Regions from separate parts of the Streptomyces sp. NPDC049813 genome, predicted to be linked through region 1. Evidence: riboswitches for the same ligand, from Rfam matches in the RefSeq annotation. Region 1 holds a riboswitch; the other holds the start of a gene.
What was found. Region 1 has a riboswitch for glycine ahead of gcvT (glycine cleavage system aminomethyltransferase GcvT). Riboswitches for the same ligand answer to the same signal wherever they lie in the genome.

Region 1 (9,015 bases):
GCGGGCGGACACCGGCGCCGAGGAAGCTGAGCGCGGCCTCCGTCAGGATGTTCGTGGGGATCATCAGCGTCATGTAGACGACGATCGGCGCGACCAGGTTGGGCAGCAGCTCGCGGAAGAGGACGTGGCGGGAGCCGCCGCCCAGCGACCGGGCCGCCTCGACGTATTCGCGTTCGCGCAGCGAGAGCGTCTGGCCGCGGACGATGCGGCCGATGTAGGGCCAGCCGAAGAAGCCGATGACCATGACGAGGACCGCGATGCGCACCCCGCTGCCGGTCAGGCCCAGCAGGTCGTCCGGGAGGACCGAGACCAGGGAGATGATGAAGAGCAGCTGCGGGAAGGAGAGCAGCACGTCCATCACGCGGCTGATCAGCGCGTCGATCCAGCCGCCGAAGTACCCGGCGACGATGCCGAAGAGGGTGCCGAGGGCCACCGCGACGATCGCCGCGAGGAAGGCGACGAGCAGCGAGATGCGGGCGCCGTAGACGATGCGGCTGAACACGTCGCGGCCCTTGTTCGGCTCGACGCCGAAGAGGAAGTCGCCGCTGACGCCGCCGAGGGAGCCGCTCGGCAGGTTGGTCAGGGGGTCGAGCTTGTCCTGGTGGAACTGGTTCGGCGGGTGGCCGAGCAGGCTCACGATGAGCGGCGCGAAGACGGCCACCAGGATCAGGAAGACGACAACGATGCCACCGGCGAGGGCGACCTTGTCCCGCTTGAGGCGGTTCCAGGCGATCTGCTTCAGCGACCGGCCCTCGACCTTGCCGCCGGCGCCGCTCGCGGCGGCGTCGACCGGGGCGGTCGGCTCCGTCTCCGCAGTCGTGTCGTGCAATGGTGCCGTCATCGTGGCAAGGACCCCTCTCAACCGGCGGTGACCGGCCCGCACTTGCCGCTGTAGCGGCGTGGTTCAGTCCGTCGTACACAGAGGCGAAGCCCCCTGCTGCGGGAGTCTTCAACCTGTGTGCGATCTGTTGCCAGACTTGGCGGTGAAAGGATGCCTAAACGTGATGCGGTCAGGGGTGTTCCGTTATCCGGACAGCCGTGAACGGGGTGCGAACATTGGGCAGTTGGGTCAGAAGGGGCGCCAGCCCGGACAAACCGCTGCCGTCCGGCGATTGAGGACAATCGGTCAGTAAGAGGCACCGTAGGGCGGCGGGTACCCGTAACCGCCGCCCGCCTGACCGGCGGGAGCGGCGTGCGCCTCGCGGTCGTAGAACGGGCGGGCGTTGGCCCGCAGCCACATCGCCACCGGGTCGTACGCGTCGGACATCGCCACCGTGGAGACCGGCAGCCCGTCCGGGACCGCGGCGACGGACTGCTGCATCATCGCGCGGACGGCGTCCACCGACGCGGGCGAGGCGTCGTACACGTCCAGGCCGATCGCCAGGTACGGCGCGCCGACCGCGGGCTGCACCCAGGCGCGGCGCAGCGCCCGCACGGCCGTGGTGCGGTGCGCGTTCTGCGCGAGCAGCGCCCAGAACTGCGGGAGCTCCAGGGTCGGTTCGCTCAGCCGCAGCGGCCCGGCCGGCTGCCGGTCGAGCCCGCCCGCGATCCGGCGCAGGTCGAGCCAGGGCACGCCCACCCCGCCGCCGGGCGCGTGCGGATTGAGCCACAGGCCGTAGTGGTCGGGGTAGAGGGTGCGGGCCGCGTCGACCCCGCCGACCACCTCGTAGGCGCGGGACCAGCCGGAGGCGGAGAGCTCCTGCGCGGAGGTGACGCAGGGGGCGTACGAGAAGCCGTCCACGTCCATCTGGCCGTACTGGGCGTCGGGCGAGCCGGCCTGGCCGTGCCAGAGCAGCATCCAGACCTGGCCGGTGGCGAGGGCCGCGAGGAGCTCCTCGTACGCGTCATAGCGCCCGGGGGTCACCTGGCGCAGCATGTGCTCGACCTGTCCGGCCGCGGCCGTGCCCGACGCACTCACCCGTAACCGCCCCTTCTGAACCTTTGTGTCCCGCACCTGGCCGGGGGCGATGCCGCCCGGTCACGTCATGAAACCAGCTTAAGCGGCGTTCCTGACACCGACTTGACGGACGGCGTCACCGTTCCCGTACATAGAACGGGCGGACGCGGGTGCGCAGGAAGTCGGCGACCGGGTCCTGCGTGACGTCGAGGAAGACCAGGTTCACCGGCCAGGCGGCCGGGGCCCGGCCGAGGGCGCGGCCCAGCGCGTCCAGCGGGAGGTCGCGCGCGGCGCCCTCCCACGCGGTGAGCCGGACCCCGACGAAGAGGGAGGGCGCCGCGTCCTCCACGGAGGCGAGGCAGCGGTGCGCACTGAGCACGGTGCCGGTCGCCTCGAACTCCTCGCGCACCGCCGCGAGGAAGTCGACCGGATCCTGCTGCCAGTCGGGTTCGCTGAGCACGACGCGGCCGCCGCTGCCCGGCCCGTCCAGCGGGCCGCGGCCGCCGCGGGCCAGTTCGGCGACGCCGGGCGGGGGCAGCGGGATGCCCACGGCGCCGTCCGGGTTGAGGGCGAGGCCGACCTGGGCGGGCAGGCCGCGCGCGAACTCGACGGCGGGGGCCACCGTGCAGCTCATCCGGCCGCCGGTGACCTGCATGAACTGCTGCTCGGAGCTGAACACGGGGACGTAGACCTGGCCGTCGATCTCCATGGTCGGCAGGTCGAGGTCGCGGCTGTCGGTGCTGCCGCCCCTGGGCAGGGGTATCCAGATCGGGCTGCGGCCGAGGACCTCGACGATGCGGCCGCCCGCGCCCGCGACGCCGACCGAGGCGGCGAGGACCTCCTCCAGCTCGTTCGCCGGCCAGCCCTGGACCGGATGGGGGTGCGCAGCCTCGTGAAATGCCGGGTGTTCCATAGCCGCCGACGATAACGCCTGGGGCCGCCCCGGCCGGGGTGCGGCCGGATCACTCCCGGAAGGCGATCCCGCCGAGCGCGTCGGTGGCCGCGCGGTCCAGGAGCACCGCCGATGCGATGCCGACGGGCAGCTCGCCCCGCTCCGTCGACGTCACCAGCGCGCCCACCGCCCGCCGGTGCCGGGCGAAGGCGTAGCGCGACACGCCCCGGCCCCGCTCCCGCTGGCCGGCGCGGGCCGTGTCCGGCGGCACGTCGAGGAGCAGCAGGTGGACGGCGGCGCCGCGGCGCCGGGCCGCGCGGGTCACCCAGCGGCGCACCCAGGCCTGGGTGCCGCAGTCGTGGACGACGACGCTGGCGCCGGAGCGCATCGCCCGGCGCAGGCCGGCGTAGTGCGCGACGCGGACCAGCGGCCGGTAGAGGACGTAGGGCACGGCGCGCGGCAGCCGGGCGGCCCAGCGCTCGCGGGTGTCCTGGGAGTCGACGCGCACGACCGTGACGGCCCGGCGCATCAGCGTGGACTTGCCGCTGCCGGGCAGTCCGGAGAGCACGACGAGGTCGCCGGCGGCGAAGGCGATGAGCCGCGGGGTGCGGCCGCTCCGCCCCCGCAGGTCCCGCACCGAACGCTGCCGGGGGACCCGGACCCGGGGCACCGCCGCGGCCGCGGCCGGTGCCGTCGTCGTGTACGCCCCCGCGATGGCCTTGCGCACCGTGATCGTCCTCCCCCTGCCGCCCACCCACCTCTTGCCCGCCAAGTGTAAAGAGAAGGTAATGCCCGCCGTGGGGTTTCCCCGTTCCGCGGGCATGCAATGATGTGCGCGCCGCAGGCACACAACCGCATACCGGCCGCTTGAATCCGCGCGGGAGAGTTCCGGACACGTAGGTGGACCCGGACGCCGAAGGAGCAAGTTCCTCCCTTGAATCTCTCAGGCCCCGTACCGCGCGGGCGAGGCACATCTGAAAAGCGGGCCTTCCGTCCAGTACGGCGGCCCCACCCAAGGTGCAAGCCGTGACCAGCAGTACGTGTGGTCGGGGCGAACCTCTCAGGTTCCGATGACAGATGGGGAGGCCTCCGCCACGGGGGACCCCTCGCCATCGCCGTCACGCCCGGGAGCACCGCCATGAGTACGCCTCGTACGACCGCCCTGGACGCCCTGCACCGCTCGCTGGGCGCCACCATGACCGACTTCGCGGGCTGGGACATGCCGCTGCGCTACGCCAGCGAGCGCGAGGAGCACCAGGCCGTGCGGACGCGGGCCGGGCTCTTCGACCTCTCCCACATGGGCGAGATCACGGTGACCGGCGCGGACGCGGCGACCCTGCTGAACTTCGCGCTGGTCGGCAACATCGCCACGGTCGGCGTGGGCCGCGCCCGCTACACGATGATCTGCCGGGCCGACGGCGGCATCCTCGACGACCTGATCGTCTACCGCCTCGCCGAGACCGTGTACATGGTCGTCGCCAACGCGGGCAACGCGCAGACCGTGCTCGACGCCCTGACCGAGCGCGCCGCCGGCTTCGACGCCGAGGTCCGCGACGACCGCGACGGGTACGCGCTGCTCGCCGTGCAGGGTCCGCACTCCGCCGCGATCGTGAAGTCCGTCACCGACGCCGACCTGGACGGGCTGAAGTACTACGCCGGGCTGCCCGGCACCGTCGCCGGGGTCGAGGCGCTCATCGCGCGCACCGGCTACACCGGCGAGGACGGCTTCGAGCTGTTCGTCGCGCCCGCCGACGCGGAGAAGCTCTGGCAGGCCCTGACCGAGGCGGGCGCCGAGTACGGCCTCGTCCCGTGCGGCCTGTCCTGCCGCGACACGCTGCGCCTGGAGGCGGGCATGCCGCTGTACGGGCACGAGCTGACCACGGAGCTGACGCCGTTCGACGCGGGGCTCGGCCGGGTCGTGAAGTTCGAGAAGGACGGCGACTTCGTGGGCCGCGAGGCCCTGGCGGCCGCCGCGGAGCGCGCCGAGAGCGCCCCGCCCCGCAAGCTCGTCGGCCTGATCGCCGAGGGCCGCCGCGTCCCGCGCGCGGGCATGCCGGTCGTCCACGGCGGACAGGTGATCGGCGAGGTCACCTCCGGCGCGCCCTCCCCGACCCTGGGCAAGCCCCTCGCCATGGCGTACGTGGACGCCGCGCACGCCGCGCCGGGTACGGCGGGTGTGGGCGTCGACATCCGCGGTACGCACGAGCCGTACGAGGTCGTGGCGCTGCCGTTCTACAAGCGCCAGAAGTGACGTGTCCGCACCCGCACTCCCCCACTGTCATCAGCACCCTCCCGCGTACAGGAGAATTCGCCTCATGAGCAACCCCCAGCAGCTGCGTTACAGCAAGGAGCACGAGTGGCTGTCGGCCGTCGAGGACGGCGTCGCCACGGTCGGCATCACGGAGCACGCGGCCAACGCGCTCGGTGACATCGTGTTCGTCCAGCTCCCCGAGGTCGGCGACAGCATCACCGCGGGCGAGACCTGCGGCGAGCTGGAGTCCACCAAGTCGGTCTCCGACCTGTACTCCCCGGTCTCGGGCGAGGTCACCGAGGCCAACCAGGACGTCGTCGACGACCCGTCGCTGGTGAACTCGGAGCCCTTCGAGGGCGGCTGGCTCTTCAAGGTCCGCGTCTCCGAGGAGCCGAAGGACCTGCTCTCCGCCGACGAGTACACCGAGTTCTCCGGGAGCTGACCCGATATGACCGACAAGTCCGCAATGAACCAGTCCCTGCACGAGCTCGACCCGGACGTGGCCGAGGCCGTCGACGCCGAGCTGCGCCGCCAGCAGTCGACCCTGGAAATGATCGCCTCGGAGAACTTCGCGCCGGTCGCCGTCATGGAGGCGCAGGGCTCGGTCCTCACCAACAAGTACGCCGAGGGCTACCCCGGCCGCCGCTACTACGGCGGCTGCGAGCACGTCGACGTCACCGAGCAGATCGCCATCGACCGGGTCAAGGAGCTGTTCGGCGCCGAGTACGCCAACGTGCAGCCGCACTCGGGCGCCTCCGCGAACCAGGCCGCCCTCTTCGCGCTCGCCAAGCCCGGCGACACGATCCTCGGCCTGGACCTGGCGCACGGCGGCCACCTGACGCACGGCATGCGGCTCAACTTCTCCGGCAAGCAGTTCGAGGTGGTCCCGTACCACGTCGACGACGCCGGCCTGGTCGACATGGCCGAGGTCGAGCGGCTCGCCAAGGAGCACCGCCCGAAGGTGATCATCGCCGGCTGGTCGGCGTACCCGCGTCAGCTGGACTTCGCGGAGTTCCGCCGGATCGCCGACGAGGTCGAGGCGTACCTGTGGGTCGACATGGCGCACTTCGCCGGTCTGGTCGCGGCCGGGCTGCACCCGAACCCGGTCGAGTACGCCGACGTCGTCACCTCGACGACGCACAAGACGCTCGGCGGGCCGCGCGGCGGCATCATCCTCGCCAAGAAGGACTTCGCGAAGAAGCTGAACTCGTCCGTCTTCCCGGGCTTCCAGGGCGGCCCCCTGGAGCACGTGATCGCGGCCAAGGCCGTCTCCTTCAAGGTCGCGGCGAGCGAGGACTTCAAGGAGCGCCAGCGGCGCACGGTCGAGGGCGCCCGCATCCTCGCCGAGCGGCTGACCTCCGAGGACGCCCGCGCCCACGGGGTGAACGTGCTCTCCGGCGGCACGGACGTGCACCTGGTCCTGGTCGACCTGCGCGACTCCGAGCTCGACGGGCAGCAGGCCGAGGACCGCCTCCACGAGGTCGGCATCACGGTCAACCGCAACGCCGTCCCGAACGACCCGCGGCCGCCGATGGTCACCTCCGGCCTGCGCATCGGCACCCCGGCGCTCGCCACCCGCGGCTTCACCGCCGAGGACTTCACCGAGGTCGCCGACGTGATCGCGGAGGCGCTCAAGCCCTCCTACGACGCGCACGCGCTCAAGGCCCGGGTGACCGCCTTGGCGGAGAAGCACCCGCTCTACCCCGGCCTGTAGGCATTTCGCGGCAGTTACGTACCCTTGGGGCACGTACACACTTCCGGGGCACCGCGCACACTGGAACCACAGGGATCCAGCACGCACGGTGCCCCGTGCCGTGCACCGCCGCGGCACCCCCGGAACGACCGCACCACCCCCGGCAGACAACGGCGTCTACCACCCAGCATTGGAGTCCTCACCGTGGCCATCTCGGTCTTCGACCTGTTCTCGATCGGCATCGGCCCGTCCAGCTCGCACACGGTCGGCCCGATGCGCGCGGCGCGCATGTTCGCCCGGCGCCTGAAGAACGAGGGGCTGCTCGCCCACACCGCCGCGGTCCGCGCCGAGCTGTACGGCTCCCTGGGCGCGACCGGCCACGGCCACGGCACCCCGAAGGCGGTGCTGCTCGGCCTGGAGGGCGAGTCCCCGCGCACGGTCGACGTCGAGCGGGCCGACGAGCGCGTGGAGACGATCCGCTCGTCCGGCCGCATCAACCTGCTCGGCGTGCACGACATCGCCTTCGACGCCGACGACGACCTGGTCCTGCACCGCCGCGAGACGCTGCCCTACCACGCCAACGGCATGCGGCTGTGGGCGCACGACGCCGAGGGCGGCGAGCTGCTGTCGAAGACGTACTACTCGGTGGGCGGCGGTTTCGTCGTGGACGAGTCCGTCCTGGCGGCGGAGGGGGCCGAGGGCGAGAACCCGGTCGTGCCGGACGACACCGTACTGAAGTACCCCTTCCGCACCGGTGACGAGCTGCTGCGCCTCACCCGCGAGACCGGCCTGTCCATCCCGGCGCTGATGATGGAGAACGAGAAGGCCTGGCGCACCGAGGACGAGATCCGCGCCGGTCTGCTGGAGCTGTGGCGCGTGATGCAGGCGTGCGTGGCGCGCGGCATGTCCCGCGAGGGCATCCTGCCCGGCGGCCTCAAGGTCCGCCGCCGGGCCGCGTCCTCGGCCCGCAAGCTGCGCGCCGAGGGCGAGCCGCTGGCGCTCGCGATGGAGTGGATCACGCTCTACGCGATGGCGGTGAACGAGGAGAACGCGGCGGGCGGCCGGGTGGTCACCGCCCCGACCAACGGCGCGGCCGGCATCATCCCGGCCGTCCTGCACTACTACGTGAACTTCGTGCCCGCCGGCACCGCGGAGGAGAAGGAGGAGGGCGTCATACGCTTCCTGCTCTCGGCCGGCGCGATCGGCATGCTGTTCAAGGAGAACGCCTCGATCTCCGGCGCGGAGGTCGGCTGCCAGGGCGAGGTCGGCTCGGCCTGCTCGATGGCGGCGGGCGCCCTCGCCGAGGTCCTCGGCGGCTCCCCCGAGCAGGTGGAGAACGCGGCGGAGATCGGCATGGAGCACAACCTCGGCCTGACCTGCGACCCCGTCGGCGGCCTGGTCCAGATCCCCTGCATCGAGCGCAACGGCATGGCCGCGGTGAAGGCGGTGACCGCCGCCAAGATGGCGATGCGCGGCGACGGCTCCCACAAGGTCTCCCTCGACAAGGTCATCAAGACCATGCGGGACACCGGCGCCGACATGTCGGTCAAGTACAAGGAGACGGCGCGGGGCGGGCTCGCGGTGAACATCATCGAGTGCTGAGGCACAAGGCCCCGATGGGCGCACGCCACGGAACTCCACCCGTGGGACGGCTCTGTCCGCCGTATCATGACGGCACACGGGAAGGAGCACCGTCCATGAGTGTCGACGCGATCACGCACACCGAGTTCCCCGCGGGATATGTGGTGTTCTTTGGCGTCGACGGAAAGATCATCATGACCCCGCAGAGCGAAGAGCACTCCAGCACGATCAGGTCGATGCAGATCGACTCTCTCGCCCTCGGCCGTCATGCGAAGGTCACCTCGGACGTCTACATCGACTTCCCCGCCGACGAGAACTCCGCCCCCGACCTCGCCATCCTGCGCGAGGACGCGTGCAAGCAGGGCAAGCGCTACAGCTTCGAGGACGTTCTGTTGGTCTCGGAGGTCGTCTCCACGTCCTCGGCGCGCAAGGACTACGACGACTGCACCGCGAAGTACGGCCGGTACGGCATCCCCGTCTATCTCGTCGTGGATCCCTACGCCCGGGAAGTCGTTCTGCACACCGAGCCCACCTCCAGCGGCTACAGCACCGCCCACACCCGCGCGTACGGCACAGGAAAGCTCCCCGTCCCCCTGGCCGACGGCCGCACCTTCACTCTCGACCTCGACGAACTCCCCCTGCCGGAGCCCGACACTCACTGAGTCTGCGAAAACACGCCCCGAAGCGGTGCGTCGGTGTCC
Region 2 (9,015 bases), on a different contig from region 1:
GTCGGCGGGTTCGACCCCCCAGGCGTCGAGCCCGGCCGCCGCGAGCGGCAGCAGTTCGTCCCGGACCAGGGTGGTGGCCGCCACCTGCTCGGTGCCGCCGAACCGGCCCCGGCGCGGCCACTCAAGGCGGGCGTCGATCCCCTCCCGGCAGGCGGTCTCGAAGTTGCGGGCCGCCGCCTCGAAGGGGAGCCGCGACCAGACGGGCCGCGCCTCCTCCGCCAGGGCCCGTACCAGCCCGTAGTAGAAGGCGACGTTGGCGATGACGTCGGTGACGGTGGGTCCGGCGGGCAGTACCCGGTTCTCGACGCGCAGGTGCGGGACGCCGTCGGCGACGTCGTAGACGGGCCGGTTCCAGCGGTACACGGTGCCGTTGTGCAGCACGAGTTCGGCGAGGCTCGGCACCCCGCCCTTGTCGAGCACCTCCAGCGGCCGTTCCTCGTCCACGATCGGCAGCAGCGGCGGGAAGTACCGCAGGTTCTCCTCGAAGAGGTCGTACGCCGAGTCGATCCACCGCTCCCCGAACCAGGTCCGCGGCCGCACCCCCTGCGCGGCCAGCTCGGGCGGGCGGGTGTCCGTCGACTGCTGGAACAGCGGCGGCCGCGACTCGCGCCACAGCTCGCGTCCGAAGAGGAACGGCGAGTTGGCCCCCATCGCGATCTGCACCGCCGCCACCGTCTGCGCCGCGTTCCACACGGCGGCGAACCGGTTCGGAGTGACCTGGAGGTGCAACTGCACGGACGTGCACGCCGCTTCCGGCACGATCGAGGAAGAGGTGCAGGTCAGCCGCTCGACCCCGTCGATGTCGAGGGCGAAGTCCTCCCCGCGCGCGGCGACGATCGACTCGTTGAGCAGGGTGTAACGGTCGACGTCCGAGAGGTTCGCCGAGACCAGGTCGTCCGCCTGCAACGTCGGCAGGATGCCGATCATCACGATCCCCGCGTCGACCTCGTTCGCCTTGCGGTGGGCGTAGCCGAGGCCCGTGCGCAGCTCCTCGGCGAGCTGGTCGAGAACGCGGCCGCCGAGCCGGTGCGGGGCGATATTCACTTCGAGATTGAACATCGCGAGTTCGGTCTGGAAATCCCGGCTCGCGATCCTCTCCAGTACTTCCGCATTCATCATCCTCGGCATCCCGTCGGGCCCGGCGAGATTCAGTTCGATCTCCAGCCCCATGAGATTCTTGGGCCGGTCGAACCGCTTCTCGTCCAGCAGCCTCCCGAGGCCCGCGAGGCACTCCTGCACCTTCTGCCGGTAGGCCCGGCGGTCGGCCCGGCCGACCGCCGCCGCAGCGACCTTCTCCCCCATGGGAGCATCCCTCCTCGCATGGGCAGCCCGACGATCCGGCCGCATGTCACGGTGGATGATGCCCAACCGGTGTGATCGAAACGCCCCGCGCGGGTCCGCGGAGCAGTACGCTCGATGCAGTTACCCGGCGGCACATTCCTTAGGCATGGGGCCTTTTACAGATTCACCTGGGAGGGCCTGGTGAAAAACGCCGACGAGTATCAGCCGACCGCCCGATCGGGCAACGCCGAGGTCATGCGGTCAAGGCTCCCATAAAATCGGGCGGGCGCCGACAAAACACCGCCGGAGCGACGGCCGAATAGCTCCTTGCGCACCCACGCGGCTCTGGTAGCGGAAACACCGTGTGAACATATGTCGTATAAACTCCGCGGACGGACGGAGAGTTGGCCCCCGTTTCGAGGCCCCGCCCCCTCTGATCCGCGTCACGTCGCGCTTTTCCGCGTACCCGCAGCAGACAGCGCCGTCCGCTCGTCCCGCACCGCCCTCGCACCACGTGCCTGTCGAATGAGAGGCGACCCACCATGCCGCTGCATGTCCCCCCGGCTCCAGCGCCTGCCCTGCGCAGCGTCCTCGCGGCCCTGAGTTCTCCCACCGCCGTCCGTGAGGCCCGCACCCCGTCCCTGCGCGCCGCGCAGGGACCAGCAAGTCCCGAACTGCCTTTGCCGGTCTACGAGTTGGACCGCATCACCGAGACCACCGGCCGTCCCACCCCCGCCCGCCTGACCGGCTGGCGCTTCCTGGTCCGGTGCGCGGACCGGGCGGTGGCGGCCGCCGACACCATGCTCACCCCGGACGGCTGGGCCTTCTCGCACTTCTTCGAGGGTCCGTACATCACCTCCACCGAGCGCGCCCTGCGCCAGGCGGAGTCGTTGCCGGGGACCTACCAGCCGCGCCTGCTCTCGGTGCCGGAGCTGTACATGCTCACCCTGTGGCTGCACGGCGACCCCACGGCCGACCCGGCGAGCGGCGATCCGGCGGCCGACGACATCCTGGTCCCGCTCGCCCCGGCGCCCCCGGGCATCGCGGCCTACCGCCCGCACCGGGTGGCGGAGCTGCTGCCGGTCCTCGCCCTGCGGCTGACCTCGCCACGGGCCGCCCTGCTGGCCTGAGCCGACCGGAGGGAACCACGCCTCTCAGAGCTGTGCCCCGCGGCATCCGACCGCGGGGCACAGTCCTGCCCGGGCGGACTAGTCCGCTCAGGCCACCCCGAACCACCCGAAGAGGCCGGGCAATTGAGCTGAACCGCCCGCACGGGTGATGCGTCTTGCTCAAGTGAGGACCGCTGCAAGGAAATGCCTGCGGATCGACGCCCGCAGGGCAACACTGGGTTCCGACCGACTGAAAACGGGGGGCGGCCATGGACATGACTTCCAGCCGCAGCACGGACGCCGACATCATCGAGATCACTACGCAGCGAAAGTACCCAGCCATGTGCCAGCACCAGCCATCGTGCCCGACAGCAGACTCCGCGGACAGGGAGGCCGCCCTCCCCGTGGCTCACCACCCGGAGCAGGGCTGGAGCCTCCTGTGCAACGGGGTGCTGCTCTTCGAGGACACCGGCGAACTGCTGCCCAACGGCACGGTCATCGCCCCGCACCGCCCGCTGGCGCCGGTGGTGACGGCGGCGTAGCCGCTGTGCCGCGCCGAGGGCCGCGCGGTCGGCCGCGCGGCCCTCGGCACCTCCCTCACGCCTCGTAGGCGTCCAGGGGCGGGCACGAGCACACCAGGTTCCGGTCGCCGAACGCCTGGTCGATACGGCGCACCGGCGGCCAGTACTTGTCGGAAGCGCTGACCCCCGCGGGGAAGACACCCTCCTCGCGGGTGTACGCGTGCTCCCACTCCCCGCCGAGCATCCCGGCCGTGTGCGGCGCGTTCCGCAGCGGATTGTCCTCGACCGGCCAGGCGCCGGAGGCGACCCGCTCGACCTCGCCGCGGATGGCGATCATCGCCTCGCAGAACCGGTCCAGCTCGTCGATGTCCTCGCTCTCGGTCGGCTCGATCATCAGCGTCCCGGCGACCGGGAACGACATGGTCGGCGCGTGGAAGCCGTAGTCGATGAGGCGCTTGGCGATGTCGTCGACGGTGACGCCGGTCGCCTTGCTCAGCGGCCGCAGGTCGATGATGCACTCGTGCGCGACGAGCCCGCCGGGCCCGGTGTAGAGCACGGGGTAGTGCGGTTCGAGCCGCTTGGCGATGTAGTTGGCGGAGAGCACCGCGACCTGCGTCGCCCGCTTCAGCCCCTCACCGCCCATGAGCCGCACGTACGACCACGAGATCGGCAGGATGCCGGCGGAGCCCCACGGAGCGGCCGAGATCGGTCCGACACCGGTCTCCGGTCCCGCGGCCGGCTGCATCGGGTGGTTCGGCAGGTACGGGGCGAGGTGCGCGCGCACCCCGACCGGGCCGACACCGGGGCCGCCGCCGCCGTGCGGGATGCAGAACGTCTTGTGCAGGTTCAGGTGCGACACGTCGCCGCCGAAGTGCCCCGGCTTGGCCAGGCCCACCAGCGCGTTGAGGTTCGCGCCGTCGACGTACACCTGGCCGCCGGCGTCGTGCACGGCGGCGCAGATGTCGGCGACGTGCTCCTCGAAGACGCCGTGCGTCGACGGGTACGTGATCATGAGGACGGCGAGCTGCTCCGCGTGCTGCTCGATCTTGGCGCGGAGGTCCGCGACGTCGATCTCGCCGTCGTCGGCGGTCTTCACGACGACGACCTTCATCCCGGCCATCACGGCGCTCGCCGCGTTCGTGCCGTGGGCCGACGACGGGATGAGGCAGACGGTCCGCTGCGCGTCCCCGTTGGCCCGGTGGTAGCCGCGCACGGCCAGCAGCCCGGCCAGCTCGCCCTGCGACCCCGCGTTCGGCTGGAGCGAGACCTTGTCGTACCCGGTGACCTCGGCGAGCCGCTCCTCCAGCTCGGTGATGAGCGTGAGGTAGCCCTGCGCCTGCTCGGCCGGCACGAAGGGGTGCAGCTGCCCGAACTCGGGCCAGGTGACCGGCTCCATCTCCGTCGTCGCGTTCAGCTTCATCGTGCAGGACCCCAGCGGGATCATGCCGCGGTCGAGCGCGTAGTCGCGGTCGGCGAGCCTGCGCAGGTAACGCAGCATCGCGGTCTCGGAGCGGTACTGGTGGAAGACGGGGTGCGTCAGGATCTCGTCGGTGCGCAGCGCCGCACCGGAGAGCACGTCCGCCGTCGCGGCGTCCAGCGCCTCGATGTCGGCCTCGACGCCGAACGCGCTCCACACGACGTGGAGCCGGTCACGCGTGGTGGTCTCGTCGCAGGCGACCGACACGTGGTCGGCGTCGACCAGGCGCACGTTCACCCCGCCCTCCCGGGCGGCGCGGACGACCTGGGCGGCCGTGCCCGGCACCCGGACCGTCACGGTGTCGAAGTACGTCCCGTGCACGACCTCGGCGCCGCCCGCGGTCAGACCGGCGGCGAGCAGCGTGGCGTAGCGGTGGGTGCGGCGCGCGATGGAGCGCAGGCCGTCCGGCCCGTGGTAGACGGCGTACATGCCGGCCATGACGGCGAGGAGCACCTGCGCCGTGCAGATGTTGCTCGTCGCCTTCTCGCGACGGATGTGCTGCTCCCGCGTCTGCAGGGCGAGGCGGTACGCCTTGTTGCCGTCGGCGTCGACGGAGACGCCGACGAGCCGCCCGGGCAGGGACCGCGCGAACTTCTCCCGTACGGCCATGTAACCGGCGTGCGGGCCGCCGAAGCCCATCGGGACGCCGAAGCGCTGGGTGGTGCCGACGGCGATGTCCGCGCCGAGCTCGCCGGGCGAGGTCAGCAGCGTGAGGGCGAGCAGGTCGGCGGCGACGGTGACGACGGCGCCCAGCTCGTGCGCCTGGTCGATCACGGGCTTGATGTCCCGCACGGCACCGGAGGCGCCCGGGTACTGGAGGAGCACGCCCACGACGCCGCGCTCGGCGACCTCGGCGGGGATGCCGTCGCCCAGGTCGGCGACGACGATCTCCACACCGGTCGGCTCGGCGCGGGTCTCTATGACCGCGCGGGTCTGCGGCAGCGCGTCGGCGTCCACGAGGTAGACGCCGTCCTTGACCTTGCCGACGCGCCGCGACAGCGCCATCGCCTCGGCGGCCGCGGTGCCCTCGTCGAGCAGGGAGGCGCCGGAGGTCGGCAGCCCGGTCAGCTCGGCGACCATGGTCTGGAAGTTGAGCAGGGCTTCGAGGCGGCCCTGCGAGATCTCCGGCTGGTACGGCGTGTAGGCCGTGTACCAGGACGGGTTCTCCATGACGTTGCGCAGGATGACGGGCGGGGTGAACGTCCCGTAGTACCCGAGCCCGATCATCGAGCCGAGCACCTCGTTGCGGTCGGCGAGGGCGCGCAGCTCGGCGAGGACCTCGGCCTCGGTCCTTGCGGCGGGCAGCTCCAGCGCCTCGGCGCTCTTGATCACGTCCGGCACCGCGGCCGCCGTCAGCTCGTCGAGCGAGCCGTAGCCGACCTGCGCGAGCATCTTGGCCTGCGCGGCGTCATCCGGACCGATGTGGCGCTGCTCGAAGGGGATGCCCTGCTCCAGCGCGGAGAGCGGAGTACGGTTGGCGGTCATTGCGGAGGCCTCCTGGTCAGTGCGACCTGCGAGGGGCACCACGGCGTGGGTGCCCGGACGGCCTCCCCCTCTGTCATCTCAACCTGAGAGCTTCACCGGCCCGCCCGCACGATCGCGCGGCGCGCCGGCTTTCACCGTCGGTGAGGGCGGACTACGTGCACCCGCCCTGCTTTCCAGAGTGACCTCGTCCGTGCGGTACAGGGGCCTGAGAGATTCCGGGGAGGATTTGCTCCTTCGGCGCCTCCGACGACTTCCGGAGACTCTCCCGCACGGGGTCAGCAGCCGTTTGCCAGCCTACCAGCGGCGTCATCGGGGAATCCCTCGAGTGGCCGCCTTCCCCAATGTGCTCTTTCGTAGTGCTTACAAACGAGTTGCGACCTCCGGGAGGGCCCGTGCAGACCGACATCGATCCGCGCACCTTGATCGGCCGCAAGGCGTTCGACCGCACCGGAAGCAGACTCGGCACGATCGACGAGGTCTACCTCGACGACGCCACGGGTGTACCGGAGTGGGCGGCGATACGCACCGGCCTCTTCAGCCGCGACGCCTTCATCCCGCTGGCCCCCAGCGAACTGGTCGACGGCACCCTCCGCGTCCCCTTCGAACGCGCCCTGGTCAAGGACTCCCCCGATTTCGGCGTGGGCCGCCACCTCTCGCCCGAGCAGGAGCTCCAGCTCTACCACCACTACGGCCTGGCCCTGCCGTCCCCGGGGGCACCGGAGACACCCGACGTCCTGTTCGGCCGCATCGCGGGCACGGAGCCGACCGAGCCGAGCCCCTCCGGCGATTGAGGAGCGGGTCCGGGGCGGAGCCCCGTGTCAGCGGCGCCCGCACCTGCTCTACGCCTCCGCCTCGCCGCGGCCGGCGCCCGGTTCGACCAGCGGCAAGGGCTCCCCGGGTTCCAGCGACGGATCATCGACGAGAAACGTCCGCACCCGCCCGGGCCCCGCCGCGTACGGCGTCTCGAACCGCACGGTCACCCGCCCGAGCCCGCTGCCCTGCACCCACCCCGGCCCGTATTCGGCATGGCGGACATCGTGCCCCGCCATCCACCGCCGCTCGGGCACCGGCTCGGCGGCCACCTCGACGGCCGCGACCGGCTCCTCCCCCGCCCCGACGGCCTCCCCCGCGGGCCGGTCCTCCTCCGCGGCTGCGGCCTGCGCGAAGAGGTCCTCCTGCGTGTAGTCGGCGAGGCCGCTCACCCCGACCCCGAGCAGCCGCACCCCGCCGGTCGTGTCGACGGACTCCAGCAGCCGCGCGGCGGCCTCCCGCACCACTCCCGGGTCGTCCGTGGGCCCACGCAGCGTCTCGGAGCGCGTCAGAGTGGAGAAGTCGTAGCGCCGCACCTTGAGGACCACGGTCCGCCCCGACCGCTCGGCCGCCCGCAGCCGCTCCACGCAGCGGTCGGCCAGCCGCTGGACCTCCGCACGGACCCGCACCCGCTCGTGGATGTCCACGTCGTACGTGTCCTCGACCGAGACCGACTTGGAGTCCCGCTCGGCGACGACGGGCCGGTCGTCGTGGGCCAGCGCCATCGCGTACAGGTGCGCCCCGTGCGACTTCCCCAGCAGCCGCACCAGCTCGTCCTCGCCCGCCCCGGCGATCTCCGCGACCGTGAGGATCCCGGCCCGCCGCAGGTGGTCCCCGGTGGCCGGCCCGACCCCGGGCAGGATGCGCACGGACTTCGGCCCGAGCAGCCCCCGCTCGGTCCCCGGCCGGATCAGCACGAGACCGTCCGGCTTGGCCTCCTCCGACGCGATCTTCGCCAGCATCTTGGAGGCGGCGAGCCCCACGGACCCGGTCAGGCCGGTCACCCGCCGGATGTCCGCCCGCAGCCGGTGCCCCACGGCCTCCGCGGACGCCTCGTCCCAGGCCACCTCACCGGCCTCCAGATCGACGAACGCCTCGTCCAGGCTCAGCGGCTCCACCAGCGGCGAGAGCCCCCGCAGCAGCCCCATCACCTGCTCGCTGATCTCCCGGTACAGCCGGAACCGCGGCACGAGGTACGCCGCATGGGGGGCGAGCCGCCGCGCCTGGCCCATCGGCATCGCCGAGTGCACCCCGAACCTGCGCGCCTCGTACGACGCGGTCGCCACGACACCTCGCGGTCCGAGCCCGCCGACGACGACCGCCTTCCCGCGCAGGCTCGGCTTGGCCGCCTGCTCCGCCGAGGCGTAGAAGGCGTCCATGTCGAGATGCAGAATCGTCGGACCGTTCCTCACCCCACCGATGCTGCCCTACGCCACTGACAACCCGGCCGCGCGGCGCTCACCCGGCGCGGTTGCGCCGCCTCGCCAGCTCGTCCGCGGGATTGGGCCGCACCAGTGTCTCCCCGGTGTCCAGGCGCTCCCCGTGCAGCTGCGACAGGGCCCGCTCCACGTCCTGCCAGACCACGCCCACCGCGATCCCGAAGATGCCCTGTCCGCCCTGGAGCAGATCGTGCACCTCGGCCGGTGACGTGCACTCGTACACGGTCGCGCCGTCGCTCATCAGGGTCATGCGCTCCAGGTCCGCGAAGCCCCGCTCCCGCAGGTGCTGTACGGCCGTACGGATGTTCTGCAAGGAGACGCCCGTGTCCAGGAACCGCTTGACGACCTTGAGGACCACGACGTCCCGGAAGCTGTAGAGCCGCTGTGTGCCCGAGCCGTACGCGGCCCGTACGCTCGGCTCGACCAGACCCGTTCTGGCCCAGTAGTCGAGTTGCCGGTACGTGATGCCGGCCGCCGCACACGCGGTGGGTCCCCGGTACCCGACATCCCCCTGCTCGGAAGCCGCTTCGCCGCTCTCCCCCGCCACCGCAGACAATGCCTGCGGGCGCTGCGGAGTGTGATCGGCCGCGCTGCCGTGAAACGAGTACGGACCGCCCGTCGCCGTACCGTCGCCGCTGCTTCTCACGCCGACCTCCTCTTTGACCTGCCTTCTCGACGGTAGGCAGTCACAAGGGGTGCGTCAACGAACGCCACACTCGCCACGCCGAGTGATAATCACCCTAGGAGTGGTTTCCCGTGTCCCACCGCGGGGAAAGGCTAGCTGAATGCGCGGAGGCGGCCGCCCGGGAGCGACCGCCTCGTGGTCAGGGAGCGCCGGTCACTGGCTGTTGGTCCCGAAGTCCTCGGGTGAGATCTGGTCGAGGAACTCGCGG

Region 2: linked by a shared signal. The riboswitch ahead of gcvP (aminomethyl-transferring glycine dehydrogenase) and the one ahead of gcvT (glycine cleavage system aminomethyltransferase GcvT) in region 1 are both predicted to bind glycine.

What each region holds. Positions count from the first base shown of each region.
Region 1 covers NZ_JBITLI010000013.1:219,838-228,852, forward strand. The annotation lists gene ACIBW6_RS25660 (ABC transporter permease) at 1-841, opposite strand, end outside; gene ACIBW6_RS25665 (enhanced serine sensitivity protein SseB C-terminal domain-containing protein) at 1,127-1,918, opposite strand; gene ACIBW6_RS25670 (enhanced serine sensitivity protein SseB) at 2,034-2,810, opposite strand; gene ACIBW6_RS25675 (AAA family ATPase) at 2,860-3,522, opposite strand; glycine riboswitch at 3,658-3,757, shown strand; gene gcvT (glycine cleavage system aminomethyltransferase GcvT) at 3,928-5,040, shown strand; gene gcvH (glycine cleavage system protein GcvH) at 5,105-5,482, shown strand; gene glyA (serine hydroxymethyltransferase) at 5,489-6,754, shown strand; gene ACIBW6_RS25695 (L-serine ammonia-lyase) at 6,938-8,335, shown strand; gene ACIBW6_RS25700 (Uma2 family endonuclease) at 8,431-8,976, shown strand.
Region 2 covers NZ_JBITLI010000028.1:26,494-35,508, forward strand. The annotation lists gene ACIBW6_RS34525 (glutamate-cysteine ligase family protein) at 1-1,302, opposite strand, end outside; gene ACIBW6_RS34530 (hypothetical protein) at 1,824-2,411, shown strand; gene ACIBW6_RS34535 (DUF5999 family protein) at 2,732-2,932, shown strand; gene gcvP (aminomethyl-transferring glycine dehydrogenase) at 2,988-5,873, opposite strand; glycine riboswitch at 6,057-6,151, opposite strand; gene ACIBW6_RS34545 (PRC-barrel domain-containing protein) at 6,266-6,664, shown strand; gene ACIBW6_RS34550 (DNA polymerase IV) at 6,713-8,095, opposite strand; gene ACIBW6_RS34555 (MerR family transcriptional regulator) at 8,142-8,768, opposite strand; gene ACIBW6_RS34560 (bifunctional nuclease family protein) at 8,961-9,015, opposite strand, start outside.